3 regions of the Priestia sp. AB genome follow, and region 1 is predicted to be linked to each of the others. Evidence: riboswitches for the same ligand, from Rfam matches in the RefSeq annotation. Region 1 holds a riboswitch; each other region holds the start of a gene.
The links. Region 1 has a riboswitch for S-adenosylmethionine ahead of POF52_RS05515 (sulfite oxidase-like oxidoreductase). Riboswitches for the same ligand answer to the same signal wherever they lie in the genome.
Positions count from the first base shown of each region.

Region 2: linked by a shared signal. The riboswitch ahead of metK (methionine adenosyltransferase) and the one ahead of POF52_RS05515 (sulfite oxidase-like oxidoreductase) in region 1 are both predicted to bind S-adenosylmethionine.
Region 3: linked by a shared signal. The riboswitch ahead of POF52_RS04690 (hypothetical protein) and the one ahead of POF52_RS05515 (sulfite oxidase-like oxidoreductase) in region 1 are both predicted to bind S-adenosylmethionine.

Region 1 is NZ_JAQMYN010000001.1:1,061,267-1,071,530, reverse strand. Features, by position in the region: gene POF52_RS05560 (manganese efflux pump) at 1-573, opposite strand, end outside; gene POF52_RS05555 (DUF1232 domain-containing protein) at 693-1,334, shown strand; gene POF52_RS05550 (DUF3973 domain-containing protein) at 1,382-1,654, opposite strand; gene POF52_RS05545 (NAD(P)H-dependent oxidoreductase) at 2,141-2,713, opposite strand; gene POF52_RS05540 (winged helix-turn-helix transcriptional regulator) at 2,833-3,210, shown strand; gene POF52_RS05535 (YvrJ family protein) at 3,662-3,802, shown strand; gene POF52_RS05530 (molybdopterin molybdotransferase MoeA) at 3,818-5,083, opposite strand; gene moaC (cyclic pyranopterin monophosphate synthase MoaC) at 5,198-5,686, shown strand; gene POF52_RS05520 (MogA/MoaB family molybdenum cofactor biosynthesis protein) at 5,699-6,211, shown strand; partial or broken gene POF52_RS05515 (sulfite oxidase-like oxidoreductase) at 6,245-6,907, opposite strand; SAM riboswitch class I at 6,983-7,089, opposite strand; gene POF52_RS05510 (hypothetical protein) at 7,234-7,602, opposite strand; gene POF52_RS05505 (YjgB family protein) at 8,085-8,663, shown strand; gene POF52_RS05500 (GNAT family N-acetyltransferase) at 8,691-9,533, opposite strand; gene POF52_RS05495 (cyclase family protein) at 9,530-10,195, opposite strand.
Region 2 is NZ_JAQMYN010000001.1:36,363-46,626, reverse strand. Features, by position in the region: gene POF52_RS00250 (hypothetical protein) at 1-138, opposite strand, end outside; gene POF52_RS00245 (YtzC family protein) at 151-414, opposite strand; gene POF52_RS00240 (TIGR01212 family radical SAM protein) at 584-1,546, shown strand; gene POF52_RS00235 (class I SAM-dependent methyltransferase) at 1,543-2,112, shown strand; gene POF52_RS00230 (tetraprenyl-beta-curcumene synthase family protein) at 2,125-3,183, opposite strand; gene POF52_RS00225 (alpha/beta fold hydrolase) at 3,215-3,991, opposite strand; gene POF52_RS00220 (gamma carbonic anhydrase) at 4,099-4,626, shown strand; gene POF52_RS00215 (phosphatase PAP2 family protein) at 4,818-5,342, shown strand; gene POF52_RS00210 (glycosyltransferase family 4 protein) at 5,361-6,506, shown strand; gene metK (methionine adenosyltransferase) at 6,539-7,741, opposite strand; SAM riboswitch class I at 7,874-7,991, opposite strand; gene pckA (phosphoenolpyruvate carboxykinase (ATP)) at 8,366-9,955, shown strand; gene POF52_RS00195 (DUF2584 domain-containing protein) at 9,990-10,232, opposite strand.
Region 3 is NZ_JAQMYN010000001.1:915,916-926,179, reverse strand. Features, by position in the region: gene POF52_RS04735 (NAD(P)-dependent oxidoreductase) at 1-595, opposite strand, end outside; gene POF52_RS04730 (MgtC/SapB family protein) at 934-1,596, opposite strand; gene POF52_RS04725 (class I SAM-dependent methyltransferase) at 1,708-2,517, shown strand; gene POF52_RS04720 (poly-gamma-glutamate hydrolase family protein) at 2,561-3,280, shown strand; gene pdxR (MocR-like pyridoxine biosynthesis transcription factor PdxR) at 3,427-4,830, opposite strand; gene POF52_RS04710 (GNAT family N-acetyltransferase) at 4,943-5,341, shown strand; gene POF52_RS04705 (GNAT family N-acetyltransferase) at 5,371-6,210, opposite strand; gene alaP (alanine permease AlaP) at 6,451-7,854, opposite strand; gene POF52_RS04695 (DUF1540 domain-containing protein) at 8,170-8,328, opposite strand; gene POF52_RS04690 (hypothetical protein) at 8,429-8,773, opposite strand; SAM riboswitch class I at 8,837-8,938, opposite strand; gene POF52_RS04685 (hypothetical protein) at 9,060-9,356, shown strand; gene POF52_RS04680 (GNAT family N-acetyltransferase) at 9,369-9,815, opposite strand; gene POF52_RS04675 (hypothetical protein) at 9,896-10,264, opposite strand, start outside.

The DNA.
Region 1 (10,264 bases):
TTGAGTAAAGGCTACAATTAAAATCGTAATTCCGCTTATTAACGTTCCGCATTGACTCAATGTAAATTTCCCAATTTGAACATTTGCGGCTTTTTGCCCCACCATTACCCCTAGCCATACTGTGATAAAACTGCCAAATGCTGATGTAAGCGAAATAGCTAAAGGTGATAACCCAAGCAAACCAGCTCCTAGACCGTTTGTAAGTGCGTTCGCTGAAAGTGCTACACCTAAAACACTGCTTTCTATCCATCCAATAGAGTGTACTTTTACTTGACCCGTACTATCTAATTGATCAATTCCGTTATTTCTCTGGGAGCCGACTAATAAAATAATTCGAATCCCAATTAGCGTTAATAATACGACGGCTACAATAACATGGAAAACTCCTGGTAAGATGGTTGAAATCCACCTACCAAACGTAATTCCCACCATGCTAAAGAGGAAACAAATAGCCGCTATCAGTAAATTAGAAAGCCATTTTATCCTTACCTTTCGAACTCCGTATGATATTCCTACACCGAAGTTATCTATACTCGATGATAATGCAAAACCTAATATGAATAACCATTCCATTTTGTATTCTCCTTTTGTTGATAATGTTGAGGAGATTTGCTTATTTGTTGCATATATTGTTGATAAACCTTCAATAAAATAATCACTGCGCGTTGAAAAATATGAAGAGGTGAATCGCTATGTCTAAGATCCAACATGACCAAAGCCTTGGTTTGTTATTAAGGTCTTTATTAAAGGAAAATGCTTTATCTATGCGGAAACTTAGCTCACTTACGGGGATTGATGCGGCAACTATCTCACGGATTATAAATGGAAAACAGCAAGCAAATCTACACCATTTAAAACAATTTGCACACTATTTAAATACTCCTCTTGAAGCATTAATTGACCCTGCTGGAGCTGCTTCAAACAATACAAAAAATGAATTAGAAACAGGAATCCATTACTCCATTGATAAAATTCAAGAAATACTTAAATCTTTTAATATAGTAGATACAAACTTTACGATTGAACGTGTCGAACAAGAACTAACAAAATATAAACAATATGCACAGACAGACGAAGGACACAGCATGATTCTAAATAACTTTCAAACCAAAATAGAGCAAGTCGGCAGCGTTGGAACCTTTATTGATCAATTAAAGCAAATGTATCTTGAATATTGTGATGAAAAAACATCAGCTGCCAAGCGCTCAATATTGGGAAGTGGGCTATTGTATTTTATTTTGCCTACCGATATTATTCCAGACTATGTCTTTCCAATCGGCTATTTAGACGATGCAATAGCTGTACAACTGGTAATGAATCAACTTGCGGAATAACAATGGATTTCTATTAAATGAAATGAACGCGGCATACCGCTCTCTATTTATTGTGAAAATGGAACTTTTTCTTGATCATGACGATGAGCAGGTACATATTCTATTGCTTTCTTTAATTTAGATACTTCCTTTGGCACAATCTTTTTGATGATTTTTTCTTTTTTACATGGTTTGCACGGCTCATGGTTACACTTATGTGCACACATACCTAAAGGGATTTTCTCTCCTAAAAATGGATCTATATAAAATCCATTTTCAAACAGCTTACTCTTAATAACATTTTCATTTTGCAATCTGCAGCAAGTAACGCAATAGTACATTCGTTTTCCACTCTCTTTCTTATATTTGATTTTGAAACATCTTATGAGAACTGATCAACAGAAGTGCTTGTTCTTATATTAAAAGTTGAAAAAATCTCAACAGGCGTTGAAGAATACTCAACACACCTCAATCTAGCATCATACTTGGGTTAATGACCGTACTATTTAGCTTATGGAGCTTGAACTCTAAATCAAAACTAAAAGCTGTTAGTTAAAGAACGAATAATATTCCACTTTTTGCTTAAACTACTCAAGATACCGCAACGTATCTACTATGTGAGAATAATTCTCCTAGCAGAAAAGCTCCCTACGGAAATAGGGAGTTTTTTATGCGTTAAAAAAAGTGATGATTAATTTTATCTTCAACTTTTTTTACATATCTTTATACGTGTCATCCTCAAGATATTCAATACTTCTAAATAGTAAATGATCTAACGTCTCATTTCCCATAAAATCAAATATTCTATAAAGTTAGTTCCTCACACATTATTCAGCTAGCTGTTTTAAATAGTTACGAAGGCGAATTTTCGGATTTAATTCTGTATTTGTAATATGTTTTACATAGCGAATTGAACTTTGAATAATATCATAGTCACTGATTTTATTTGCACGATACTCGACAAAAGGAGGAAGATAGCTCATCCCAACTAAACTAGCAGATGCTTGGAACGGCTTTGTTAATTCGCTTACTGAAAATAAATTATACCCGCCCGCTTGATAAGAATGTTCAGGTGAACCGATAGAAATAGCCAATACCCACTCCTTTCCTGTCAGCTTCGTTCCGCCAGGGCCATGAGCCCACCCAAAGGTAAACACTTCATCAAACCACTGTTTTAAAAGTGGCGGGCTGCTGTACCAGTATAATGGAAACTGAAAAACAATACGATCATGGGCAAGAAGCAGCTGCTGTTCAACTTTCACATCAATGGGTTGATCACAATATGTTTCATAAAGGTCATGAACTGTTAGATCCGTTTCATTCAAAACTGATTCCTTCCACTTTTTATTTACTCGGGAAGATTCAATATTTGGATGTGCAATGAGTACTAATGTTTTCATATATAGACCTCCTTGTTATTTTTGGTATGATTATATTGTATATTTTGTAATATATTAGAGAAAGTACGCACATTAATTAAACATAGTATAAAACTGTATACTACAGGGAGTGAAAATGAATGAGAAACCAAAAAATAGGATTTGATTACCCCCCCACTAAAGTCGGATGCCCGGTCGAAACCACATTAGACGTAATAGGAGGAAAATGGAAAGGGATTATACTTTATCACCTTATCGATGGAAAGAAACGTTTTAATGAGTTCCGAAAACTGTATCCTGCCATTACACAGCGGATGCTGACCTTGCAATTAAGAGAATTAGAAAAGGACGGGATTGTCCACCGTGAGATCTATAAAGAAATTCCTCCAAAAGTAGAGTACTCCCTAACCGAATTTGGAAGATCTCTCGAACCAATCATTTTACTTATGAAAGACTGGGGAGAAACGCATAAGAATAGAATTATTAGTGCGAGAACAGTAGAAAAAGAAGAAATTTAAACATGGAATATATTAATTAATAGATTAGTGTATTTGAGGTATGGCCTATACCCGAGTAGAGTAGGTAACGCAATATAAGCTCTCGATAGAAATAGAAAGCAGACCTTTATTTAAAGATCTGCTTCTTTTCTTTAACAAAAACTAAATATGTCCCCGCTATGAATATGATGCCCAAACCTATAAAAACTAACCAGTACGTTAAAGGGAAGCTAGATGAAACTGTCATAACGCAAGTAGTATTTACATTTAAAAACATGTTAAAGTCTAGTAGTCATTTATAGTGAGATACATACAAATGAACCCTTACAAAAAAGCAGCCTCGCTTGCCAATGCCGAGGCTGCTTTTTCTTATTTTTTAAGGACTTTTATCTTGAAAATGGACATATGCCCTGCGAACAAATACTTAGAAATTACATATTATAATATATCTTCTAAGTGAAAGAGGTATGCTATTATAGAAAACTTAGTTAGCTATATTAAAGATTTAGGCTTTCCAATTGCCCTATCTTTTTACTTACTTGTTCGCATTGAAAGCAAATTAGATAGAATTACAGAGCTGCTTCAAGTTCTTATTGAAAAAAAGGACAAGTAATAAGCAGACTGCTATTTATACCCAAAGCGATCTCGTACCTTCGTTATCAAGATGCAGCACGTTCACTTCTGTTCCTTTATCATACCCATGCTCTCCTCCTGGAAGAACAACCAGCGCGTTTGCTGCAGCTAATGACGAAATAGCGCCTGACTTATCCATGCCAACAGGCGTCACGACAAGCTTTCCACCTTCATCTGAAATTTCTCCTCGCACCATTCGCGTAAATGCATTAGGTTCTTTGAAGCGGCCGTTTAATACCGCTTTTGTTTTATGTAAATGAGGCGCCGGTGAATGTAAAAAGCTGCGAACAATCGGACGGACAAACAGTTCAAACCCGACATAGCAAGCAGAAGGATTTCCCGATAATCCAAACAGCAGCTGTCCGTTTCGTTCTGCGACTGTTGTGACGCTTCCGGGTCGCATCGCAATTTTGTTAAACAGCACGTTCGCACCAAGTTTTTCATAAATAGCCGGCAAATAATCATAGTCGCCTACGGATACCCCGCCGGTTGTCAGTAAAATATCCACTTCTTCAAGCGCTTTTTCTACCGCTTCATAGCAGCGGTCAAAATCGTCTTCAAGCTTCCCTAAATATTTCGGAATTCCCCCGCTTCTTACGATTTGCGCAATTGCCATATAAGAATTGCTGTTGCGGATTTTTCCTGGTTCTAACGGCTCGTTCACATCAAGCAGTTCACTTCCCGTTGTTAATACGCCAACCACAGGCTGCTTCACCACGGCTACATCCGCATAGCCAAACGTAGCTAAAAAAGCCGTGACGCCCGGATTGATTCGCGTCCCTTTTGAAACAAGCACGTCTCCTTTTTTTGTTTCTTCTCCCTTTAACGCAATGTGCTCCCACTTTGAAGCTGACCTGCTTAACGCCATATACGTTTTGCCTTCTTTTTCATACGACTTCGTTACTTCAAGCATCACAACCGCATCACATGAATGAGGCACTTGCGCTCCTGTCATAATGCGCACCGCTTGAAACGGCTTTACTTCTTCTTCAAAAACAGAGCCAGCGCCGATTTCACCTACAACTTCGAACTCTACAGAATGTTCACTTGAGACTTCTACGCAGTCTTGCGCTCGAACCGCAAAGCCATCATAAAGCGATTTATTAAAATGAGGAACGTTTTGGTCGGCGATAATATCTTCTCCTAAATAGCGTCCATAGCTTTCGGTGATCGATACGCGTTCGATGCTGCCTTTTCTTTTATATGTCATGACTTTTTCAATTGCTTCAGGAATTGAAATAGGTGTTCTGCTTTCTAACATACATTCTTCACTTCCTTTATGTCTGTTCACTTTTTGCACTATGGTGTAAAATCATAGAATATCTCACTATTTCTATCATACAACAAAATTTACTGAAAAAGGATGAAAACACCGATGTCTTCTTTTACACATTTTAATGATCAAGGCCGTGCCAACATGGTCGATATTAGCGAAAAATCTATCACTCGCCGCGTTGCAACCGCTCGTTCAAGCATACTTGTTAACAAAGAAATTCACGAAGCGATTGTAGAACATAAAATTGGAAAAGGCGACGTCCTTGCTGTTGCACAAGTAGCGGGAATCATGGCAGCAAAACGCACGTCTGACATTATTCCGATGTGTCACCCCCTTCTATTAAAAGGCGTAAACCTTTCATTTGACTGGGATACAAGCAATAATCAGTACCGTTTATTAATAGAAGCAACGGTTAAAACGGAAGGCTCAACAGGCGTTGAAATGGAAGCTTTGACCGCTGCTTCTGCCTGCGCTCTAACCGTTTATGATATGTGCAAAGCCATTGATAAAGGAATGATTATTGGCGAAACGTATTTACTTGAAAAATCAGGCGGTAAAAACGGTGATTACAAGCGCACCGAAGCGTAAAGGAGGTACATAATGAGCGTACATGAACATAAATCTAAAGCAACTCAGCCCGTTCGCTGCAAAGTCATTACGGTATCAGACACACGTACGAAAGAAACCGATAAAAGCGGCGCGCTAATGATCCAGCTTCTGAAAGAACACGACATGCAGATCGTTTCCTATGAAATTGTAAAAGACGACCAAACGTCGATTCAACAAGCCATACTTGCTGGCTGCAGTGATGAGAACATTGACCTTGTTCTCACAAACGGCGGCACCGGCATTACAAAACGAGACGTCACAATTGAAGCCGTTCAAGCGCTGATTCATAAAGAAATCGTTGGATTTGGCGAGCTGTTTCGCATGCTGAGCTACACCGAAGATATTGGCAGCGCAGCAATTATGAGCCGGGCAATTGCCGGGACGATTAACGAAAAAGCCGTTTTTTCTATACCAGGATCAAGCGGTGCGGTTCGTCTAGCCATGACCAAGCTGATTTTACCTGAACTTCGCCACGTTGTGTGGGAATTAAACCGCCAGCGCTGACAAAATGCCTATGCACACACATAGGCATTTTTATTAATCATAGTCTTTATGTACCCACTCATCTTCTGGAATGCCCAAATCTTCTCCGGAAAAACGCTCTTCTTTAAACGGATCTCCTCTAAGATGAAAGCCGTTTTGCTCCCAAAAGCCAGGATGATTTTCATCAATAGCTTCAAAGCCTCGAAGCCATTTAACACTTTTCCAAAAGTACAAATGCGGAACAACCAATCGCAGCGGATATCCGTGCTTAGCTGTAAGCGGCTCTCCGTTAAAGGAATGAGCGAGAAGAATATCGTCTCTCAGTAAATCTTTTACCTCAATGTTTGACGTATAGTCATTATCTCCATGCAGCATGATGTATTTACTTTTTAACTCCACGCCAACTGCTTTTAAAAAGTCTGTAAACAGCACGCCCGTAAATTCATTATCAAGCCTTGTCCATCTCGTTACGCAGTGAATATCACATTTCACCGTTATTTGCGGCATGTCCAATATATCTTGATACGAAAGCGTCACTTCTTTGTTTACTAATCCAAACACTCGAAGCGTCCACTCCTCTAAGTTATACTCCGGCACGTCCCCTTCATGTAAAATTGGAAATCGCTCCGTTACTACCTAACCCGGAGGCACTCGTCCTTCATACTTTGCATCAATTTCCGGTGTTTTCATTCGTTTAATACGGTCTGCTTTGTTCAAATTATCACCTCGTTATTTTTTGTACATAAAAAGCCCTTCCTTAAATAAATAAGGAAGAGCTTTGTTTCAGCTTCTTCCTTATCTCTAAGAGCGATACACTCTTAAGGATTTGGCACCATTCTGTCATAGACAGCGGTTGCCGGGTTTCACAGGGCCAGTCCCTCCACCTCTCTTGATAAGGAAACAAATTGTATTTGTTTTATGTAATAAAGTCAGTATTAAGCTTTTTGTCATAATTGTCAATATTATTTTTCTTTTCCGCCAAAAAACTTTAAAGACAGATAGGGTTATAAGGTTTTAGTCTACTAAAATACCATGTAAAGCCTTTACCCTTCTCCATCAATCATCGTATACTTCCTGGCAAAGCGCTTGTAGTAAATTTGCTCATCCTCTTGTCCATCGTTAAAAACAAGTCGGTTATGATTAATATCTTTTTCTTTTAATACATAGCCTTTTTCATTCATCATATGAATATATTCATCTAAATGTCCTTTTTTCACCATATAATGAAGAGCATCGTCCGAATCTGCAGTCCTTGCTACACCTTGGCTTCCCACTTCTAACTTGAATACAGCTGTTGCTGTTTGAACGGGACGATAATCTCCAAACACTCTTTCCCAATTTAAGAGCAGCAGCGCGCCGGAAATTATTATACATCCTCCGGCCGCCACAGTTAGTACAAATCGTTTTGACACTACTTTCTCTCCTTTACATTCTTTTTCTTCTATTTAATACAACGGATTGCCCTAAACTTGTTTTTACGCCAAGTCCTAGATACACGGCAGCAATATATATATTTAACAAATACTTGATTTACTGTATCATACTTACAATTATTATCTAGTTTTTTATAAAACATTAGAACCCTCTCTATATTACGTTTTTTTTACCTAATAAAGGAACAGAAACCAATCTTTTCACCTATGATAAATGAATCGTTTTTTGCTTTTTACTTTAACTGACGTTTATATTCTGAAAGGCGTGTTACATTATATATATCAGTTACCAACTCAAACAAGACTCCTTGACTATTCCCACAAAGGTTTACCTATGCGGATGCTGCCTACCCCGCAAAGGGGGCGGCAGATGCTTAGGTCTAGCAACTCGGAGCTACCTGCTCTTTAGGTAGGTCCGAGTTGCTAAATCGATATAAATAAAGGAGGAAACGATTGTGAAAATGAAACAACGTTTTTCAAAAGTAGCTGCTGCTGCGACGATTACAGGAATTGCTGCGTTTGGATTTGCTCCCGTCGCTCAGCTTGATACAACAGCCCACGCAGCTACATCTCAAGAAACAAGCAGCCAAAGTCAAACAGCTGTAAAAAACATTAACGAAATTTATAACGCCGCAGTAAAAGGTGAAGTGCCACGCTTAACGGCAGACTTCAAAATTAGCAAAACACTGCGTCAAGACGTTCGCGATCAGTTCGGTCCCCCGCCTGAAGGTTCATCAAACAACTTTGACTACTATCATGCGGAAATGGGTCACCCTGGATACGCATTTGGCTATGATCAAAATAACGTCATTAACGAAATCCGCTATTTTGGTACAAATGTAGAGCGTCAAACAAATCTAGGCTCCATCACGCAAGCTAACTTAAAGAAAGAATTAGGTCAGCCGAACTTTACAGGCAAAGTAAAAGGTGATGGTACTACTCAAACGAAGTACACCTATCACGCCGGCGCCTATGATCTTGAATTCATTTTTGATGATAGCAAAACGTTAAATCACGTTAATTTAGTTAAAAAACCTTAAGTAATAGAAAAAGTAGCAGACAGCCTGCTACTTTTTTTCATGAAGTAAAACTAATGCGGAATCGGCTACGTGTTCATAGCCAATTTCCATGTAAATCTTGTTAGACGTAGGATTTGTCATATCTGTGTATAGACTTGTTGTTTGAAATCCCTTGTCTAGCATAAGCTGAGAAAGCGTGGACACACAGCTTGAGGCATAGCCTTTTTTACGTTCTTTTTGAGGCGTGTATACAAAGTTAATCGTAATGTTATGGGCCGTTGGACGCGTAGCATTGGCAATCGACACATACTCACCGTTCACTTCCCATAAAAATAGCCGTTCTGCTTTAATAAAAGCTTCTCCTGTTTTGACAGCTTGTTCTTTTGATACAGGGTCTCCAATGACGCCCATAAACTCCCAAATCCATTCTGTCACGAGCGGAAGGTGTTCCAATCTTGCTTTTACCAGCACTCCGTCAGCGTCCGAAGCTTTTTTTACTTTGTCTAGCCGATAAATGCGCTGATCCATTTTTAAAGAAGCTTCTTGATTTTTTAAATCTGCTAGTTTTTGAGAAAGATATAAAACCATTTGTCTTTCTCCAACTAAGCCCGGTATGTCGATTTCTTGTAACAGCTCTGCCGCTTCGCTTAGTTCACCCTCCGTTAGCTGCTGTATTTGAGACAGTATGATTTGCTTAGGATGGGTTTGCAGCAACACAAGCGCAGCACGGCTGTCTTTTAAAATAACACCCATAAAATTTGGTTTGCTGTTTTCCTGCACGCTGTGTAAAATGCCGAGCGCTAAGTTATGAAGAACTTCATTCTTTGATAAAAGCGGCTCTACTTGGTTTTTAAATTCCTGCACTTCTCTATATCTATGTAACTGGATCATTTTCTTTCTACCTCCGCAAATGCTCTTACCGGAAACGTTCCAACTCCTTTTATTTTAGGAGGCACGGCGTAAAATAAAAAGGACTCGGTTAGTTGATCTAAGTGACATAAGTGTTCAGCAATTACAATGTCCGCTCCTAACAGCAGCGTATGAGCTGGTCTTGCTTTTCCTTTTGTATCATCAATATTCATCGAATCAATTCCAACAAGAGCGGGCTGTTGAGACACTAAATAAGCTGCCGCGCTTTCTGTTAAGTATGGATGATTTTCTAAATAATCGGCTGTATTCCAGTAGCGATCCCATCCTGTATGAATTAATATCGCTTTGCCTTTTACATCTACATGTTGAAAATGAGATTCATCAATCGCTTTTAAAGTCGTGTCAACTGAAACGACTATTCCTTCTAACCCGGCTGTTTTATCAATAGCCGTTTGAGCTAAATCCGCTCCGTCTTTGTATCTGTGAAACGGCACGTCAATATATGTACCTGTATTCGTGACCATTTCAATTTTACCGATTTGAAATTCAGTGCCTGGTTCATAAAGCTTTCTAGACTCTTCCCGGCTTAAATAGTCGCAAATGATCGGTGCCGGCAAGCCTTTATGTGTGATAACTCCGTCTTCAATGATGTGGCTTAGATCAATATACGTTCTTTTTTTCATACATCCACCCACTTTTTCAATATTCAGTAAAAATATTCTAACATAAAAAAGCTCTTCCTAGTTTCCTAG
Region 2 (10,264 bases), 1.0 Mb from region 1:
AACCGGCTGTGCACGCTTGCTGTTTCGTGCTTTTAATTCTTTTACCGGATCAAAATCTTTTCCTAGCTCAATGTCATTGCTGTTGATCCCGTTTTTTGTTTTTTGTTCCGGATTATTTTGATTTGAACGCGTTGCCATAAAATCCTCTCCTTAATGCTGAGTTGTGATCAATTTATTTTGCAGCTGCTGAACTTGCAGGCGCATGCGATATAGCTGCTCTCTTTGCTGTGCATTTGCACTGTGAGAAAACTCTTCAATTTCTTTATAAGCATTTTCTAATTTTTCCTGTGCTTTTGTATATTCAGTGTCGTTATAATGTTCTTGCTTCATGCCTTCCTGCAACTGACCTTGTCCAAAGCGAATAGCATCTTCACACTGTTGCATAAGTTGATCCACTGCTTGACGAGTTGTCATTCTCTATTCCTCCTATTCGTTCATTTCTGTCTTATTTTGCGCAACTTTACTTCCCTTTACGACAAGAAGAACCTGTTAAATATAAGCATCCTTAAATTTGTTTGGCACTTTTTCACGTTTTTGATACAATTTGTTGATGTATATTGCATGTAAAAAGGAGGTTGCTGATTTGAGTCAGACAAACCCATTTCCGTATAAATCTGAAAACAAACGTTATCACACCTGGAATTACCACTTACGTAACCACTTTGGCCATAAGGTATTTAAAGTAGCCTTAGATGGAGGATTTGATTGTCCAAACAGAGACGGCACGGTAGCTCACGGCGGCTGTACGTTTTGCAGTGCTGCCGGCTCAGGGGATTTTGCCGGAAACAGAGCGGATGACCTCGTGACACAATTTAATGAAATCAGTGAAAAAATGCATCATAAATGGAAAGACGGAAAATACGTTGCTTATTTTCAAGCATTTACTAATACTCATGCTCCTGTCGAGGAGCTTCGTGAAAAATATGAAGCCGTCTTAAAGCTTCCCGGAGTTGTTGGGCTTTCTATCGCCACGCGCCCTGACTGTCTCCCCGACGATGTGGTGGAATACTTGGCTGAATTAAATGAACGAACTTATCTATGGGTAGAACTTGGACTGCAAACTGTTCATGAACGAACTTCACTGCTTATTAACCGGGCACACGATCATCAATGCTATGTAGATGGGGTAGCAAAGCTTCGAAAACACGGTATTCGCGTATGTTCTCACATCATTAATGGCTTGCCTTTAGAAACACCTGATATGATGATGGAAACCGTACGTGAAGTAGCAAAATTAGACGTTCAAGGAATTAAGATTCATCTGCTTCATTTACTAAAAGGAACTCCTATGGTCAAACAGTATGAAAAGGGCCTTGTTGAATTTCTTTCATTTGAAGAATACGTAAAGCTTGTATGCGATCAGCTCGAAGTAATCCCTCCTGAGATGATTGTTCATCGTATTACAGGCGATGGACCGATAGACCTCATGGTTGGACCGATGTGGAGCGTAAATAAGTGGAGCGTATTAAATGCCATTGATCAAGAGCTCCAACGTCGTCAAAGCTATCAAGGAAAATATTACGAAAAAGAGTTGATGGAAAGATGAAAATAGAACGTATCCTGCCTTTTGCCCGCACATTGCTCACTAATGCTGTGGCCCAAGGAGATGTCGCGATTGATGCCACAGCAGGAAATGGACATGATACATTGTTCTTAGCTAACTTAGTCGGAGATACAGGTCATGTATATGGATTTGATATTCAACCTCAAGCCATTCAAGCAACTCAACAGCGATTGACAGAACACCATGTAGAAAACAGAGTAACACTTATCCAAGAAAGCCACAGCAATATAAACATGCTTCCTCGTTCTATTAAAGGACGAGTCACAGGCGCTGTCTTTAATTTAGGTTATTTACCAGGTGGAGATAAAGACATTGTCACCACTTCTGAAACAACAATCTCTGCAATTGAGCAGTTACTTGATTTGCTAGCACCTGAAGGAGTGATTGTGCTCGTTATTTATCATGGACACGAACAAGGGAAACAAGAAAGAGACGATTTACTAATGTATGTCCAAAATCTTGATCAAAAAGACGTTCACGTTTTACAATATCGTTTCATGAATCAGCAAAACAACCCTCCCTTCATCATTGCTATTGAAAAAAGATAAGCCGCATATGGCTTATCTTTTTAACATTCGGTACAAGCGTCCGTTGATATAGAAAAAGTAGCTGAGGGCTCCCCCCGCTTTTATTAACCTACGTGCATTCACATGAACATGTTTTTGTGCCCGCACTTTTTGATCCGACAAATAAACGCCCAAGAGTCCTTTATAGATAAAGCAGTGAAAGTGATAATCCGGCAGTTTTTTAGCATATTCGTCTGCTTTTACGACAAAATGCAAAAAGCGATCCATCATTTGCTGATAATGAGGATAATAAAAACAAAAGTTCAAATCTCCTCCTGCTTTATCTTCTTCTTGGTCAATTAAATAATCGAGTAAAATATGTAAGCCTTGAATATAAGGAAAATATCCTGCTTTTATTTTCTGCGTCATTTCTTCCGTCATCTCTTCTTGAAAGCTATAAGCAACTAAACAAAAAATTCCTAACGTTGAACCAGAGCACGCTGAAAATTCATACCACTCCATTTCAGGAACACTGTGCCGGTGAGCATCGAACCACTTCTCTAATCGTGGAACTCTTTCCTTGATTTCAACATGCTTATGTATTTGCAAATCACAATAATAATTAGCTAGTTCTAATAAATGTGAAGAGACTATATGGTAATTACAAGCTTTTCGCAAGGACTGCTGACAAGTCTGGACAAGTCCGGCTAAGTATCCTCCGTCGTCTTTATCCTCTCGAAAACGATAGTAATCCCCAAGAGGTGCATGAGGAGTCAACGCATCTGGCATCGATTCATGTAAGGCGGCAAAATCTTTAGGGTCTAGCGAATTGCTGCGGTCACATAAGTTATCTAAGTAATCGCTGATTGTTTGGTAGGCAACAATAAATTTCACGCATTCAATCATGTTTTCTTTCGCTAAAATCGATAGGATACCGCCTCCTTCACAATGAAAAGTTTTTGTATCGATACTTGCCAATGCTTGAGTACGCAATTCTTTATTAGGAATCTCTTTTGCTCGTTCGCGCCAATGATTAAGCTCATGATGAACGACAGGAAACACTTCTCGATAAATTTTTCTCATTAATGAAATAGGATGAGACGGAATCTTCATTTATTTTCACCTCAATTTCTTACCGCACTTATTAAATGTGAAGATCGACAAAACTTTTCGCATATGTAAAAACGTATTCTCTTTCAGGCTCATTAAAGATTTCGTGATACAGCTGAGACCATTCTTTGTAGATTTTTTCACTTAGCTCTATTTCATCAAACCACTGCCTAACAATCAGCTTTTCAATAATTTTATCTTCTCCTGCCTGCATCACAAGAAGCGGGACATCAGGCAAACGATCGATATCTTTAAAAGCTAAGTTGACAGCTTGGATCAATTCCCGGTACCATCTTACAGAAACTTTTGTAACATACAGTGAGTCATTTTCATCTTCATCTCGAACTTCTTGGTTTCTTGTTGCTTTTTCAACAGTGAGACCTAAATCGAAAAGTTTGTTCGGCATGACTTTATTTAACCCTTTAGATAGCATATCTAAATAAGCCGGTACTTGCTCTTTTAATCCTAGACAAGGAGAGGAAAGAATCGCACCCCATATAGGAAGGTTTTTTGTCTGGAGCGTACGAATAACCGCCAGTCCTCCCATACTGTGGCCTAACAGGAAAATAGGCAAATCATATTTTTGCGCTTCACGTACCCATTCTTCCACTTCATACACATATTCATCAAAGGATAGGATATGTCCTCTTCTTCTTGTTGTTAAGCCTTGGCCAGGAAGGTCTCCCATAATTACGTGCATTCCAACCGAACGCCACATCTCAATCAGCCAGCGATAGCGTCCGTGATGCTCCGCTGCTCCATGGACCATGACAATAACGCCTTTTGGATTTACTGCTTCCCATTTATGCATTTGAGTTACTCCTTCTTCCTTTTTTTGTTTACCTGCTTAAAAAACCTTTGTACACTTACATTAGAAGATTTACTACTTTTTTTCAACTAATAAAGGGAGATGATTTGATGATTTATCCGTATAAAGAAAAAATGCCTACCATTGCACCCAGCTGCTTCATCGCAGACTATGTCACGATTACTGGAGATGTCACCATTGGTGAAGAAAGCAGCATTTGGTTTAACACTGTTATTAGAGGAGATGTTTCACCTACGATTATTGGTAAACGAGTAAATATACAAGATCAATCAACACTCCATCAAAGCCCAAATGCTCCTTTGCTTATTGAGGATGATGTAACAGTAGGACATCAAGTTATTTTACATAGCTCCATCATCCGCAAACGCGCGCTCATTGGCATGGGTTCTATTATTTTAGACGGTGCGGAAATTGGTGAAGGTGCTTTTATCGGTGCTGGAAGCTTAGTGCCTCCCGGTAAAAAAATACCCCCTAATACTCTCGCACTCGGCCGACCTGCTAAAGTGATCCGCACTCTGACAGAAGAGGATTTAAAAGATATGCAGCGCATTCGTACAGAATATGTAGAAAAAGGGCAGTATTATAAATCTATTAAGAAATCTGATTCTTCATTATAAAGGAAACGTTCCCTCAGAAAGTCATACTGAGGGAATTTTTTTATTATCTCCACAAACTCTCCAATCATGCTCTATTCTCTCCACAATTGTAAAGAAATTTCCATATTAATTTACATCGTTTTAGTACTGCCTACACAATTAAAGATTAAACTGAATAATAAAGACGTATTTATTGAAAAGGGAGCGACTCTATGAAAGCCAAGTTAATTCAGTATGTATATGATGCCGAATGCCGATTATTCAAAAGCGTAAACCAACATTTTGATCGAAAGCACTTAAATAGATTTTTACGTTTACTAACTCACGCTGGCGGAGCCACGTTTACCATTGTGATAGCGTGCTTGCTGCTATTTCTGCATCCTTCATCCGTCGCTTACGCTTGTGCGTTTTCTCTAGCCGTTAGTCATATTCCTGTCGCCATTGCTAAAAAACTATATCCGAGAAAACGACCTTATATTCAATTAAAATATACAAAAGTATTAGAAAATCCATTAAAAGATCATTCATTTCCATCTGGGCATACAACAGCTATTTTTTCGTTGGTTACCCCTCTTATGATTGTTTATCCAGCCTTCACTACCGTTCTTTTGCCTCTTGCAGTAACGGTAGGAATTTCAAGAATTTATCTCGGTCTGCACTATCCGACGGATGTCATGGTAGGCCTGATACTGGGCATCTTTTCAGGTGCTGTGTCACTGAACATATTTTTAACTTAATTGATAGGAGGAGTACTAATGAGAATTGCTTTATTTACGGATACATTTGCTCCAGAAGTTAACGGAGCTGCTAAAACACTTTATCAGTTTACCCAGTATGTCAAATCAAAGCAAATTCCCATCCAGGTATTTGCTCCTGAATTTGCTCATGATCAGTCATTTTCAACGTATGTTCACCGTTCGCCCAGCATGCCGTTTTTCCTTTATCCAAACAGCCGCTTTTCATTGCCAAACGTTCTAAAAATTAAAAAACAGCTGCAGGAATTCAATCCTTCTATTATTCATTTGGCCACTCCTTTTACAATGGGGCTTTGCGGCTCCTATTATGGGAAAAGATTAGGTGTTCCTCTTGTCGGCTCTTATCATATCAATTTTGATGATTATTTATCTCACTATGAACTTGAAAAAATGCGTGTACCACTGCAAAAATATATGAAATGGTTTTATAAACCTGTACAAAAAATATTCGCTCCCTCTGAAGTGACCAAACAGCAGATAGAAGAACAAGGGTTTCACAACGTATCTATTTGGTCGCGAGGAGTAAATCATAAATTATTTCATCCCCACTATGACCGCTTTGATATTCGTATTAAATATAATATTAAAAAGCCCTACATTTTAACATATGTAGGAAGATTAGCTAAAGAAAAGAACGCTGATTTTTTAATAAAAATTGCACGATCTCTACCTGATCATATCCGCCATCAAATTCACTGGGTTATTGTGGGAGACGGCCCTTTAAAAGAACAAATGCAACAGCAAGCATCTGAGCATATGACATTTACAGGCTTCCTTGAAGGTAAGCAACTTGCTCATATCTATTCATCATCTGATTTGTTTGTTTTTCCTTCAGAAACAGAAACCTTCGGAAATGTTGTACTGGAGTCTCTTGCTTCTGGAACTCCTGTAGTGGCAGCAAATGCAGGAGGAGTTAAACAGATGGTTCAGCACGGGCGAAACGGCTACCTTTGCAAACCTCACTCCTTAGAAGAATTCAGTTCGGCTATTACAGGTTTACTCGATGATTTGCACCAGCGGCTTCACTTTGGCCATGCAGCGAGACACTATGCTCTTACTCAATCATGGGACGCCATTTTTCAGCATTTGCTTTCAGAATATGAAGGCGTCGTAGAAAAATCTGCTGCAGGTATTCAATGGGCATAAAAAAAATCTCCGTTTTCACGGAGATTTTTTTATTATTTAGCTAAAGCTTGAGTTTTTAATGCTTCCGCTTTGTCTGTGAACTCCCAAGGAAGCTCCACATCCGTACGACCAAAGTGGCCGTAAGCTGCTGTTTGCTTATAAATTGGGCGACGTAAATCAAGCATTTTAATGATGCCTGCTGGACGTAGGTCAAAGTTTTTGCGTACTACGTCTACTAGTACTTCTTCAGAAACTTTTCCTGTACCGAATGTATCAATTGAAATAGATACTGGTTGTGCAACACCAATCGCATATGCTAGTTGTACTTCACATTTATCAGCAAGATCAGCTGCTACAATGTTTTTCGCAACATAACGAGCTGCATAAGCTGCTGAACGGTCTACTTTTGTTGCGTCCTTACCAGAGAATGCACCGCCGCCATGACGAGCATATCCGCCGTAAGTATCAACGATAATTTTACGACCAGTTAAACCAGCATCTCCTTGAGGACCTCCGATTACGAAACGTCCTGTTGGGTTAATGAAATACTTTGTATTTTCATCAATTAACTCGTTTGGAACAACTGGATTAATAACATATTCTTTTAAGTTACGTTGAATTTGCTCTAACGTTACTTCTGGATGATGCTGAGTTGAAATAACAATTGTATCGATGCGAACAGGTTTGTTGTTTTCATCATATTCAACTGTTACTTGTGTTTTACCATCCGGGCGAAGGTAAGGAAGAATTTCTTCTTTACGTACTTCTGTTAGACGGCGAGCAAGTTTATGAGCTAATGAAATTGGAAGAGGCATTAATTCTTTTGTTTCGTTACATGCATAACCAAACATTAAGCCTTGGTCCCCAGCTCCGATTGCTTCGATTTCTTCATCTGACATTTGACCTTCACGTGCTTCTAACGCTTGGTCTACACCAGCAGCGATATCAGCTGACTGCTCGTCGATAGATGTTAATACTGCACAAGTTTCAGCATCAAATCCGTATTTTGCACGAGTATAGCCAATTCCTTTAATTGTTTCACGAACTGTTTTAGGAATATCCACGTAAGTAGAAGTTGTAATTTCACCACTTACTAAAACTAAACCAGTTGTTACGCTTGTTTCACAAGCAACACGAGCATTTGGATCCTTTGCTAGGATAGCATCAAGAATTGAGTCAGAAATTTGGTCACAAATTTTATCGGGATGTCCCTCTGTAACAGATTCTGACGTGAACAGACGACGTTGTGTTGACATCAGTTTTCCTCCTTATAAATACGATACATTGTGATACGGTACTCATTCCCTTATTTTCATTACACGTTAAAAAATATAAAAAAACCTTTCCTTGTATCGAGGAAAGGTATCAAATTCTACATAAGCCTTTCACTCTTATCGATCAAGGTTGTGCCCTTGCATCAGGTTAGCACCTTATCGTCTACACAAAAAAATGACGATGGTTGCTGGGTTTCATAGGGCCTGTCCCTCCACCAGCTCGGGATAAGAGAGTATCCGTTCAAGGACATATAATACATGAAAAAGCGCTTCACTGTCAACAACATTCAAATGGAAATCATCTCTTTATGTTTGAATCTGTTTTAATGTAACATACTCAAATTCCGAAATAGTACACCTTATTAAGAATCATCACTAAGTTTAGTTAATAAGACAGATCAAAATGAGGCTTTCACTTAAAATAGCTTCACTTTTTTCGCTCCTAGCACATATACAGGTGTCCAAAATAGGTATAACGTACATTTTTTTATAATACACAAACATTTTTAGTTAAATAGTATAGAATAATTAAATAAATGTGTTATACTAATTATAAATTTCAAACATTAATGAATAAATAATAGCTAAAAAAGGAAGGTAGTGCACATGAGTACTGTTGATATGTCTATCGAATTAAATGGTTTGCTTCAATTAAAAACAACAAAACACCAATTATCTGTTCCACAACTTGTTGAAAAAATTCTAGCTCGACGCGAAGGAACGTTGACTTCTACAGGTGCTGTGTCAGTCGAAACCGGAAAATATACAGGTCGCTCTCCTTTAGATAAATTTATTGTAAGCGATGCTGTGTCTTCAAAAACGGTTGAATGGGGACCTGTCAATCAGCCAATTTCTGCTCAGCGATTCGATGCGCTATACAAAAAAGTTTTAAACCACTTAAAGAAGCAGGATGAACTTTTTGTTTTTAATGGATATGCTGGAGCTGATAAAAAGTATCAGTTACCAATTCAAGTAGTTAATGAATTTGCATGGCACAACCTATTCGCTCAGCAGTTATTCATTCGCCCTTCAGCCGAACAAAAAACAAATGATGATGTGAAGCCGTTTACAATTGTAGCAGCTCCAACGTTCAAAGCTGATCCTGAAACAGACGGGACGAATTCTGAAACCTTCATTATTCTTTCGTTAGAGCGACGCATTGTGCTAATTGGAGGAACTGAATACGCTGGTGAAATGAAAAAATCTATTTTCTCAGTGATGAACTTCTTGCTTCCTCAAAACAATATTCTATCCATGCACTGTTCTGCCAACGTAGGAGAAGAAGGTGACGTTGCATTATTCTTTGGTTTATCTGGAACGGGTAAAACAACGCTTTCTGCTGATGCAAACCGTCGTTTAATCGGAGATGACGAGCACGGTTGGTCAAGCTCTGGTGTATTTAATATTGAAGGAGGATGCTACGCGAAGTGCATTCAGCTTTCCGAAGAAAAAGAACCGCAAATTTTCAATGCAATTCGCTTCGGCGCCGTACTGGAAAATGTAGTGTTAAATCAAAATACGAAAGTAGCAGATTACAATGATAATAGTTTAACAGAGAATACTCGTGCTGCTTATTCAATTGACTCTATTGATAATACGGTATTGCCAAGCGTTGCTGGGCACCCTACAGCTATTGTCTTTTTAACTGCTGATGCTTTCGGCGTCTTGCCTCCAATCAGCAAGCTTACAAAAGAACAAGCGATGTACCATTTTCTGAGCGGATACACTAGTAAGTTAGCTGGAACAGAGCGTGGCGTAACATCGCCACAGGCTACTTTCTCTACATGCTTTGGTGAGCCTTTCTTACCTCTTGCTCCAACAACTTATGCAGAAATGCTAGGAAAGAAAATCGATGAACATAATGTAAATGTCTACCTTGTAAATACTGGATGGACCGGTGGTGAATACGGCGTCGGCGAACGAATGAAGTTAAGTTACACTCGAGCTATGGTTCAAGCAGCCCTTGAAGGAGAACTAGCTAATACCGAAACAGTAACAGACGCTATTTTTGGTTTATCGATTCCAACTCATGTTCCGGGAGTTCCTGATGAAGTGCTTCAGCCTTCTAAAGCATGGAACGATGCAACAGCTTATAATCAAAAAGCAACTGAGCTTGCTGCTAAATTCAAAGCTAATTTCAAGCGTTTTAATGATGTGGCATCTGATATTTCAACATTAGGCGGACCTAGGGTCTAATAAAAAACCGATCGTCTTAGAGACGATCGGTTTTTTAGTTAGTCGAATGTAATTTTGTCAGTTCATATGTGACAATGGTTTTTTCCTGTTCCATTTCTACCTTACGCACAACAGCAGTTCCAATACATTCTCCAGTTTTCGTTTTGTGAATGTTTAATGGAATATCTAACGGATACAAGCGATATCCTTTTTTCTCAATTTGAAAAATGTTATCCGTTACACGTTTTTCGTTGCCTTTTGTCACAATCATTGTATTTAATTCTAGCGGCATCCCCATTTTTTCTCACTCCTCACTGTTATTCTACTTGT
Region 3 (10,264 bases), 150 kb from region 1:
CTCGCTCAATTTCATCAATAACTGCAATGGCGTAATCAGCATAGCTGACATGGCTGTTCCCTTCTGAGTTTAAAATAACATGATCTTTCCCTGTTTTATAAGCATCCGTTCGTTTTCCTGAAGGATTAAAAAATGCTGCTGGGCTAATAAACGTCCAATTAATATCACTTGTACTTTCTAAGTCTTTTAAATTTTGAGCTTGGTTGTCAGCTGTCGCCTTATACTCTTTTGGAAAATCAGGCGTATCTGCTAGACGCGTCGTTTTCTCTTCATCGACAAACAAACTGCCTGCTCCTCCTACAACAAGAAGACGAACGTCCGGAGCTTGTTTAAATACATGGATTAATGACTGTCCCGCTTCTACATGCAGATGTTCTTTTCCTTCGGGAGCTCCAAACGCATTCACTACCGCATCGAAACCTTCAATATCGTTTGCCGTAATATCAAAGATGTCTTTTTCCAGTGTACGAACATCCTTTTCTTCTACTTTGCTCGCATCACGTACGATTGCCGTTACATCATGCCCGCGATTTAAAGCTTCTTTCACGATAAAACTTCCTGCTTTTCCTGTAGCACCTACGACTCCAATTTTCATTTTATAACCTCCAGTAAAATTCTCTATATTTAGGTAATAGCCTTTTTTTGCTATGCTAAAACACTGCGAAACGTTTTAAGCAAGATAGAGAACGAATAAAGAGGCTGAAGCGAAAGTTTTTTAGTTGAAGAAGACTCCTGCAGGAAAAGCGGAGCAGGTGAGACCCCGCAGGGGCGCAAGCGACGAGGAGGCTCACCTGCCGCCCCCGGAAAGCGAAGCCTTGCACGAAAATCAACTGCGGTGTACTAAACGATCCATACTGGCCCCTTTATCCATTTGTTCGACTTTAGACTAATTTAGTTATGCCTTAATCTCTTTGGGAAAAAATAAATAAGTGCTTATTCAATTTCAATAAATAACACGTGAGCCATAGAATGAATTGATTTAATCAATTCTACTTTATTCCCTTTCTTTTTTGCTTTTCCTTTTATTTCAACAAAATAGAGCAGTTCACCTTGATGATGATCCTGGTGAATTTCATAGGATGAAATCATAATATTTTCCCTTTCAATCTTATCAAGGAGCTCATAAATAGCCTCTTGATTCGCTGCACGAAACTTAATTAAAATGGAATGAGTAGAAAGTGATGTAAACATCACGTTCAATATTTCTAAGCCAATCAGCACCAATATAGTTGCACTAATGCCGACTGTATACATACCCGCCCCAATGGTTAAACCAATTCCCGACGTTGCCCATACGCCTGCGGCTGTTGTGAGCCCTCTAATATGCTGCTTTTGGATAATAATCATACCTGCTCCTAAAAAACCAATACCGCTTACTACTTGTGCTGCAACCCGGCTCGGATCAAGGGCCATATGATCTTGATGAAGCACATCTGAAAAGCCATATTTCGAAATTAGCATAATCAGCGTGCTACCGACAGCAACTAAAAAATGAGTGCGAAAGCCCGCTTCTTTTGCTCTAAATTCTCTTTCTAATCCAACCAAAGCTCCTAACAGACCTGATAGAGCTAGACGACTAATAAAAGCTGCGGTCATTTTTCCTCCTCCTTTCCCTTCCTCTTCATTTTTTCATAAACGCACCTATTAACTATTTCTATTTTTGTTATAATTTACTATAACTAATTTTTGAAGTGGAGGCTAATCAAAGTGGATAAAATTATCGATTATTACAGCAGATTTGATGAGTGGGGAAGGTTAGAACGGGAGCCTATTGAGTTTCAAGTAAACTGGCATTTTATCGAAAAACACCTTCCTCCCAGCGGACATATCTTAGATAACGGTGCTGGACCTGGAAGATATGCCTTAAAACTAGCAGAAAACGGCTACGAATTAACTCTAACTGATTTGACGCCTCATTTAGTTCAAACAGCCAAGGAAAAGGCTTTAGAACGGCAAGTATACAATGCATTTCGTGATTTTCACGTGGCAGATGCTCGGAATCTTCAATGTTGCCTGGATGAACAATTTCATGCGGCACTAATGCTTGGACCAATGTATCATTTGCAGAAGAAACAAGATCGCATTCAAGCTGTCCGAGAGCTGTATCGAGTCACAAAGCCAGGCGGAACTGTCTTTATTTCGTTTATGCCGCGCGTCCAGCACGTCATTTCTTCTTTAACATCCCCGGAGCGTTTAAAACCAAACAACACGGCAAAAGCGCTTCATGATTTTTATGAATCAGGCTGCTTTGATCATGCCGAAGAAGTTCGGTTTACTCACGCTTATTATGCTAATATTGAGGATATTATTCCTTTTTTAAAGAAGCATGGATTTCAATGCATTGAGCTGATTGCCTCTAACGTTGCTTCGTCTGTTAATTCTGAGGAATGGACTTACTGGAAAGAAAAGTATCCTGAAGAAATGGACAGCATCGTTCAACTGCTTATCCAACAAGCATCAAGTTCTTATCACCTTGGACTTTCTTCTCATTTACTCTATATCGGACGGAAGCACTAATAATCGCCTCTACCTATCATAGGATAGATAGAGGTGATTATTAATGAACCGTTTATTCAAATGGAGGGCGAGCACTTTGCTATGTTTGATGTACTGCTTTTTGATTCCCCTTCCTTCTTATGCAAGCGGTGACTCTTACTCTTCCTATGCAGAACTGCAGCAGTACGAGATTCTCCATCAAGACTATGATATTCGCTACGAACAGCGCTTTAGCTACCTATCCATTATGGCCATTCACGGCGGAGGAATTGAACCGGGCACATCAGAAGTCGCCAAAGAACTCGCCGATCGCTTTTCCGCTTCTTATTATTTATTCGAAGGCATCAAGTCCACTAACAACGGAGTTCTGCACATAACCTCAGAAAATTTTGACGAACCGATTGCTAGAGGAATGGCTCAGCAAAGTATGTCCGTCATGACGATTCACGGCTATAGCGGTAGTCAGCCTATCGTATATGTAGGCGGAAAAAATCAGCTTTATAAAGAGCTGGTAAAGCAATCGCTGCGCAAACACGGCTTTACAGTCCGTGACGCCCCTTCTGATATAGCCGGAACAAGCGAGCAAAATATTGTGAACGATAATCTGCTAAAAGCCGGGGTACAGCTTGAACTCACAGCCGAACTAAGAAAATCATTTTTCGTAAACCACGACTGGTCGAGAAACAACCGCATGAATGTAACGCCGCTTTTCCATACATTTATGACTTCCTTACAAGAAGCATCTTCTTCCTATCAAACTTTCCTTTACTTTCAAGTTCACTAACTTATCAACTCTTGCCTGTTCCTTGATTTCCAGACAAAAAAACCAGCGCAGTCTGTGTAGTCAAACGCGCTGGTTTTTATCTATTTCTCTCCCTAAAATAGACCGCTTAAAGCCTTTTTGCTCAAAAAACTCTTTGATTTCACTTCTTATTGGACGAACCAAGCTTTAAACAGCGAATCTATGCCCATTTTTATCTCTTCGTCAGACAGTCCCGCAAATCCAAGCAGTACATATGGCGTCTGTTTTTTATTAACAGTATGATAATAAATAGAGGTTGGATAAATCGTTACCCCTTGCTTGGCAGCTGCTTCAATTAGTTTCTGTTCACTCATTCCGTTTTTTACCTTCAGAAGAATATGCAACCCAGAATGTTCTCCAATAACATCTACACGTTCTCCCATAGTAGCAGTCAAGCAATCTAGCAGCAGCGCTTGTTTCTTGCGGTATGCTGTTCTCATTTTATTCAAGTGACGTTCCCAGTGCCCTTCTTTCATAAATAGAAAAAGCGTATGCTGGTGAAGCCTTGAAACAGGCTGTTTAAAAAGTCCACAGTGCTTCACGTAGCTTGGAAGAAGCCGGTGTGGCAACACGGCATAACTTATTCGAAGAGAAGGCATCAACGACTTTGAAAACGTTCCCGTATAAATAACGCGATCGTCTTGATCTAATCCTTGAAGTGCAGGAATCGGTTTTCCTTTATAGCGAAATTCCCCGTCATAGTCATCTTCTATAATATAGCCATTCGTTTCTTCCGCCCACTCTAGTAGTTCAAGTCTTCTAGCTATCGGCATGACCATACCAATGGGAAATTGATGAGACGGCGTAATGTATACCACATCCGCTTCGCTTTCTTTCAGTTCCTTGACTTTCAAGCCAGAACTATCAAGAGAAACAGGGGCGATCGACATGCCTTGTTCTTGAAAAACGTGCCTCGTTCGGTGAAAGCCTGGGTTTTCGAACCCAATTATCTTTTCTTTCCCCAGAATGACAGAAAGCAGCCACATGAGGTACTGTGTACCTGCACCTATCACAATTTGCTCCGCTGTGCAGCGCACTCCCCTTGAGTGGTAAAGGTACGCTGCAATTTCTTGGCGAAGAAGCAGTTCGCCCTGCGGATGTCCGCTATAAAAAAGATGGCTTTCATCATGATAAATAGCTTGAACCGTTAGCTTTTTCCACGTATTATACGGAAATTTTTCTACGTCTATCTTTCCATGGCTAAAATCAAGGGCAGTTGATTTTTGATCTTCTTGTTGCAGAGATACAGAGATAGGAGGCAGTTCTTGAAGCACGACTTCATTTTTTATCTCTTTTACAAATGCTCCTTTCCTGGCTAGTATCTCAATATAGCCCTCTGCTTCTAACTGTATATAAGCTGCTTCAACCGTATTTTGGCTAATGCTTAAATGAAGAGCTAACTTTCGTTTAGAAGGCAGTTTTTCATGAGGCGGAATGGTACCTTTTTGAATTTGTTTTTTTATGTAGGTGTAAAGCTGCATGTATAAGGGATTTGCTTTTCTTTTATCAAGCAAAGGCATCAACTCTAACATAGTGTTCTTTCCTTTCTAACTGATACTATTAAATTCGCTGTTTCTGACACTTACTCTTAGTTCAGTTTCTTCATATACTGAACTATATCTTATAAATCAAGGAGCTGACGCAATGACTATCACTTATAAAACCAACGTCTTAATCCGTGCGGAACAAGCTGCTGAAGTATTTGCACATTCCGGTATTAAACGTCCTGCACAAGATCTTGATCGGATTCAAAGAATGCTTGATCACGCTTCTGTTACTGTTACCGCTTGGAGCGACAGCGGGCTCATTGGCATAGCCAGAGCGTTAACAGATTTTAGCTACTGCTGCTATTTATCGGATTTAGCTGTCGTAAAAGACTATCAAAAGCAAGGAATCGGCACACAGCTCATCAAGCACGTTCAATCAGAAATCGGTGAAGAAACCGCGCTTATTTTACTTTCCGCTCCTTCTGCTATGAACTACTATCCAAAAGTCGGATTTCATCAAATTGATAATGGGTTTAAAATTGATAGAATTCGGTAGACGCGAAGAAAGGAGCTTCTCCTTTCTTTTTATCCAAATGCCTGAGCTGCTATAGCAAAAAGATTGCCCTGCCTAGCAGGTAGGGGATTGACACCATACGCCATAACAGGAGGCTCATTTTGAAGCTGAAATCCGTGATTTTCCACAAGTTTTTTTAACGTTTCCTCATGAGAAGACAGGTCAATTCTCAGCTTTTCTTTGTAATTCTTCGCTAGTTCATCAATTATCAGCATTGCTGCTTCAGCGTTTGGAGCAACTACCGGCCCAATCACGATATTGCTCGGGGTACGAACCGCTAAACCATAACCCGTCATTTTATTTTGTTCGTTTTGTAGGACAACTGCTTTTTCAGCTTGCTGAATCCTACTTTTCAAAAATAACTTTCTATTATCTCCAAATGCTTCTTCATCAAGATTTACAACCTCTTTGAAGTCCCTTCTCGCTAAGGATCGTGTATAAAAACCTGAAGCTTTAAATGCTCTGGGTATGTATTCACTGCTTATATATTTACTTACATAGTCCACAGTTTTAAACCCTGCTTTTTTATATAAGTGCTCACCTTCTTTTGTCGCAATTAAGTAGGCATTCACTTCAGGGCAAAGAGTTTGCAAACAGTGTTTCATGAGCTGCCAGGCTAACCCTTGTTTTCGGTAATCTCTTCTCACAATTACCATTCCTATAAAAGCTGACTGATTTTTATACAAAACTACTGCTACGCTTGATACAATGTTACCTTTCTCATTTCTATGCCCAAATACGTCTCCAGATGAAAAAATCGTATGTAAATCTGCTTCGCTATAATCCCATTTTTCCAACTTAGATAGCACTAGCAACTCCTTTATGTCTTTTTCACTAAATCTTTCTATCATTTCTGCCTATTTCCTCCCAACTTTTCGATGCACTGTACGGCGTTAAAAAGCTTAAAACTAATATACTTATCCACTTTCAATTACCACTTAACGGTTAACGAATTCTCTAACTAAATAGTACAAAATAAATAGAATATTTTCTACATTATTCATACGTACCAATGATCGCTTAAAACAAACTAATCATTTGCACATAAACTAATAAAAAAAGACCTCTTTCCAAGAAAGAGGTCTTTTCTTTTATTTTACTAGCTTTTGCTCAGCTGCAGCTGAACCTTGACTTCGTTTATGGAATCCTTTTGCGTAGTACGCGATAATAAGACCGATAAACCATAATGGTCCGATGACAACTGCAATTCTTGTATCTGGATTATATGCCATCAAAACCACCACTAGCGCTAGGAACGCAAGTGACACATAAGATGTTAACGGAAATAAAGGCATTTTATATTTCAGTTTTGCCTCTTCACCTGTTTTTAACGTTTTGCGATATTTAATTTGAGAAAGCAAAATAATTCCCCATGTCCAAATCGCACCGAATGTTGCAATACTTGTTACCCACGTAAATACTTTGGCAGGCACAATGTAGTTTAACGCTACTCCGACTAATAGCGCACCCGCTGATGCTAAAACAGCTTTTCCCGGTACGCCGCCTTTTGTAAGCTGACCGTATCCTTTTGGTGCTTCTCCATGTTCTGCTAAGTTAAACAGCATACGGCCTGTACTAAAAATACCGCTGTTACAAGAAGAAAGAGCTGCTGTTAGTACAACAAAGTTAATGATACCAGCCGCCGCTGGAATGCCGATTTTTTCAAATGTTAATACAAACGGGCTTCCCTGTGAACCGATTTCTTGCCACGGATAAATCGACATAATGACAAATAACGCTCCGACGTAGAAAATAAGAATACGCCAAAAGACAGAATCAATCGCTCTTGCTAGAGATTTTTCCGGATTTTTCACTTCTCCCGCGGTAACGCCGATCATTTCAATTCCTAAATACGCAAACATGACCATTTGCAGCGACAGCAAAATACCTTTGAATCCGTTCGGGAACAGTCCGCCGTTGTCCCACAAGTTTTTGATACCAGTCGCAACGCCGCCGTTGCCGATTCCAAACACAATCATTAATAATCCAACGGCAATCATTAATACAATCGCTAAAATTTTAATAAGTGCAAACCAAAATTCCAGTTCACCATATGCCTTAACAGCTAAGAAGTTAACCGTTGTCATGATGACAAGCGCCGATAACGCCCAAATCCAGTTTGGTACATCCGGATACCAATACCCCATATAAATACCAACGGCTGTAATTTCAGCCATACATGTTACAACCCATAAAAACCAGTAGTTCCAACCTGTTAAATAACCAGCGAGCGGCCCTAAGTAGTCGCGTGCGTACTTGCTGAATGAACCTGCAACAGGTTTTTGAATCGCCATTTCTCCAAGTGCTCTCATAATAAAAAACATAATCATTCCGCTAAATCCGTACGCCAATAATATTCCTGGCCCTGCTAATTTAATAGCAGATGCAGATCCAAGAAACAGTCCTACCCCTATGGCTGCTCCTAAGGACATCAGCGTCACATGTCTTTCTTCTAACCCGCGTTTCAATTCTTTCCCCTGAGTTTTCCCCTGCATAAACGTCTCCCCTTTTTCCAATCTGTCAAAACGAGATGAACACAGCCTTTTGTTAGCGCTTTCATATAAGTTTGTGCTAAAAGACAGCTAGGCTGTATATTTGTATTCTATCACCTTTCTCTCACTTTTCTTTTGTCGAAAAACAAAAAAATTATCTTATCATTTTGTTTAAACGCACAATTAGACATAGGCACTGCTTTTTTAATATGTATTTAGTATTGCACCTAAGTAATAGTATTTTAAAAAAATAGAAAAACGCCGACTCAACTTCGTCAGCGCATCGTTCATTTTATGCTTTTTTATAAAAACTAGCATTTATCTCGCGGGTTCAAAAGTTTTACAGCCAGGTTCTTCCGTTTCAGAAACATGGTGACTACTTTCAGGACTCACAACGTAAATGGACTCTGCACTGCATTTATTTCCGGATTTCCAATACATGCACTCATTCACTTCACATAATACACCTTGGGCCACTGTTATCCCTCCTTTGCTTGTCTTATCCATTTACTACCCGAAATATAACGATTCTAACATTTTCACGTAAAAAAACCGCTTGTTTCTCAAGCAGATCTTTTTATTGCGTGTGTTCAACATACTGTTTTTTAGCTAAATATAACTCACGGCTCAGCGTGATCCGCCGTTCTCTCAAGTGCCTTAATTTAGCCTGAAATTGTTCGTTAGTTGGCTCTTCTTGAATTAAGCGATACGTAAAAGAAATATCTTCATTTAACTGTTTAAAATCTTCCCATATCTCTTGAACTAGGGCGGATTGTTTTTCTTCAAATGAACGATTTTGCTGCGTTTTTAGCACGGCTAAAATTTCTTGCTGCCACGTTTCGTCATTTATTTCTTTTGCTAATAAGTATAGATCTAAATAATCGTCAATGCATAAAGCCGTTTGTGTATTATTCAATGTCATCACCTTTTCTATACGAAATGTTTCTTCCTAAGAAGAGGATTTCATCATAGAAAAAGATTCCTCTTCTTATCTGTCAGAGCTAGGCTATGCTGGAATTAGCACCATTCAATAATTGTGGTTGCTGAGGCTTCAAAGGGCCAGTCCCTCCACCTCTCTAGATAAGAATATTTCGTTTTTAAATTATTTCTGACTATTCTAATATGTTTTATAGGTTACGTCAATAGCTTTTCAATAAAAAGAAAAAAGAAGTAAAATATGGTATGCTTTCATAAAGGATGGTGAGCACATGAAACGATATATGTTATCTGCTTTTTTGGGAAGCTTGCTGCTGCTTCTCAGCATTGCCTTTTCATCTACTTTCCATATTGCAATTGTCAAAACAACTGGAAGCATCGGAGGGGTTATTTTAGCAGCGGCGGCTTTAATTATGAACGCGCTTGAAGATCCCCCCTCCTCAGACAATACAGGTGGAGGAGCCGTTGAAGTACTAGATAAAGGCGCTGTTTGGGCTACTTATTTACTTTTACTTTCATTACCGAACCTCATCGCATGTATAATATCTTATGTTTTATGGACTCGCTGACATTCACTAACGTTACGGACGTTTTACCACTTGGAAGCTCATTGATATTTGTTTATCTACAAATCCAAGTTCACGATACACATGCTGTGCAAAATTCCCAGCATGAACGCTGAGTCTGATTTCACGGTATCCTTTGATAGACAATTCATCAATTGCTTTTTGCATTAACGGCTTGGCCAAACCTTGCCCGCGGTATTCGGGTACAACATATAATTCGTAGATAAAGCCAATTTCTTCTTTTGAAAAGAAGTCGGCAGATGGTCCCGCAAGAACCCAGCCTGCGAGTTTATTTTCTTGTCTAGATACTAAATAATAACATCCTTTTTGAAGGGCATTATCAATTAATTCATTTACGCGTTCAGTTGACGGTTGAAACTGATGCGTTGTTCCTTCAAACAGTGCATCAGCAGATTTCGTCCGAATTTCCTGTATTTCTTCTTCAGTAGCTTTTACAATCATTACGACCTCTCCTTTCGTGTTCGTCTTCCACATGCAGAGATAAATTCCTGCAAAAAAAGTCTTCGCCTAAGCGAAGACTTTTATTTAAATTCAAAATGTTCTTGATGATTGCCTCGTTCGTCCGTCCAGTTAATCATAATGTCTAAACCTGCCGCTTTTCCAGGAACAGCAAAATTCGCATAGCGAAAGCGCTGACCGCTTTTGCTTAAGTTAGACCTTTCAATAGGAGAAAACAAGCTGTATTTCGCCTTATTTTTTCCTTCGTGCCGAAAAGCTTGGACCTGCACGCGCTCTACGTCTTTTCCAATGTTTTCAACGGTTAATCCATATGTATGATAGACGTTATTTTTCCACTTTAGCTGATTATCTCCCGTCATGCTCGCTTTTGTCAGTTCAACCGACCATTGTTCAGATGATTTCTTCATCGGAAGCTTCTCAATCGAAAGAGC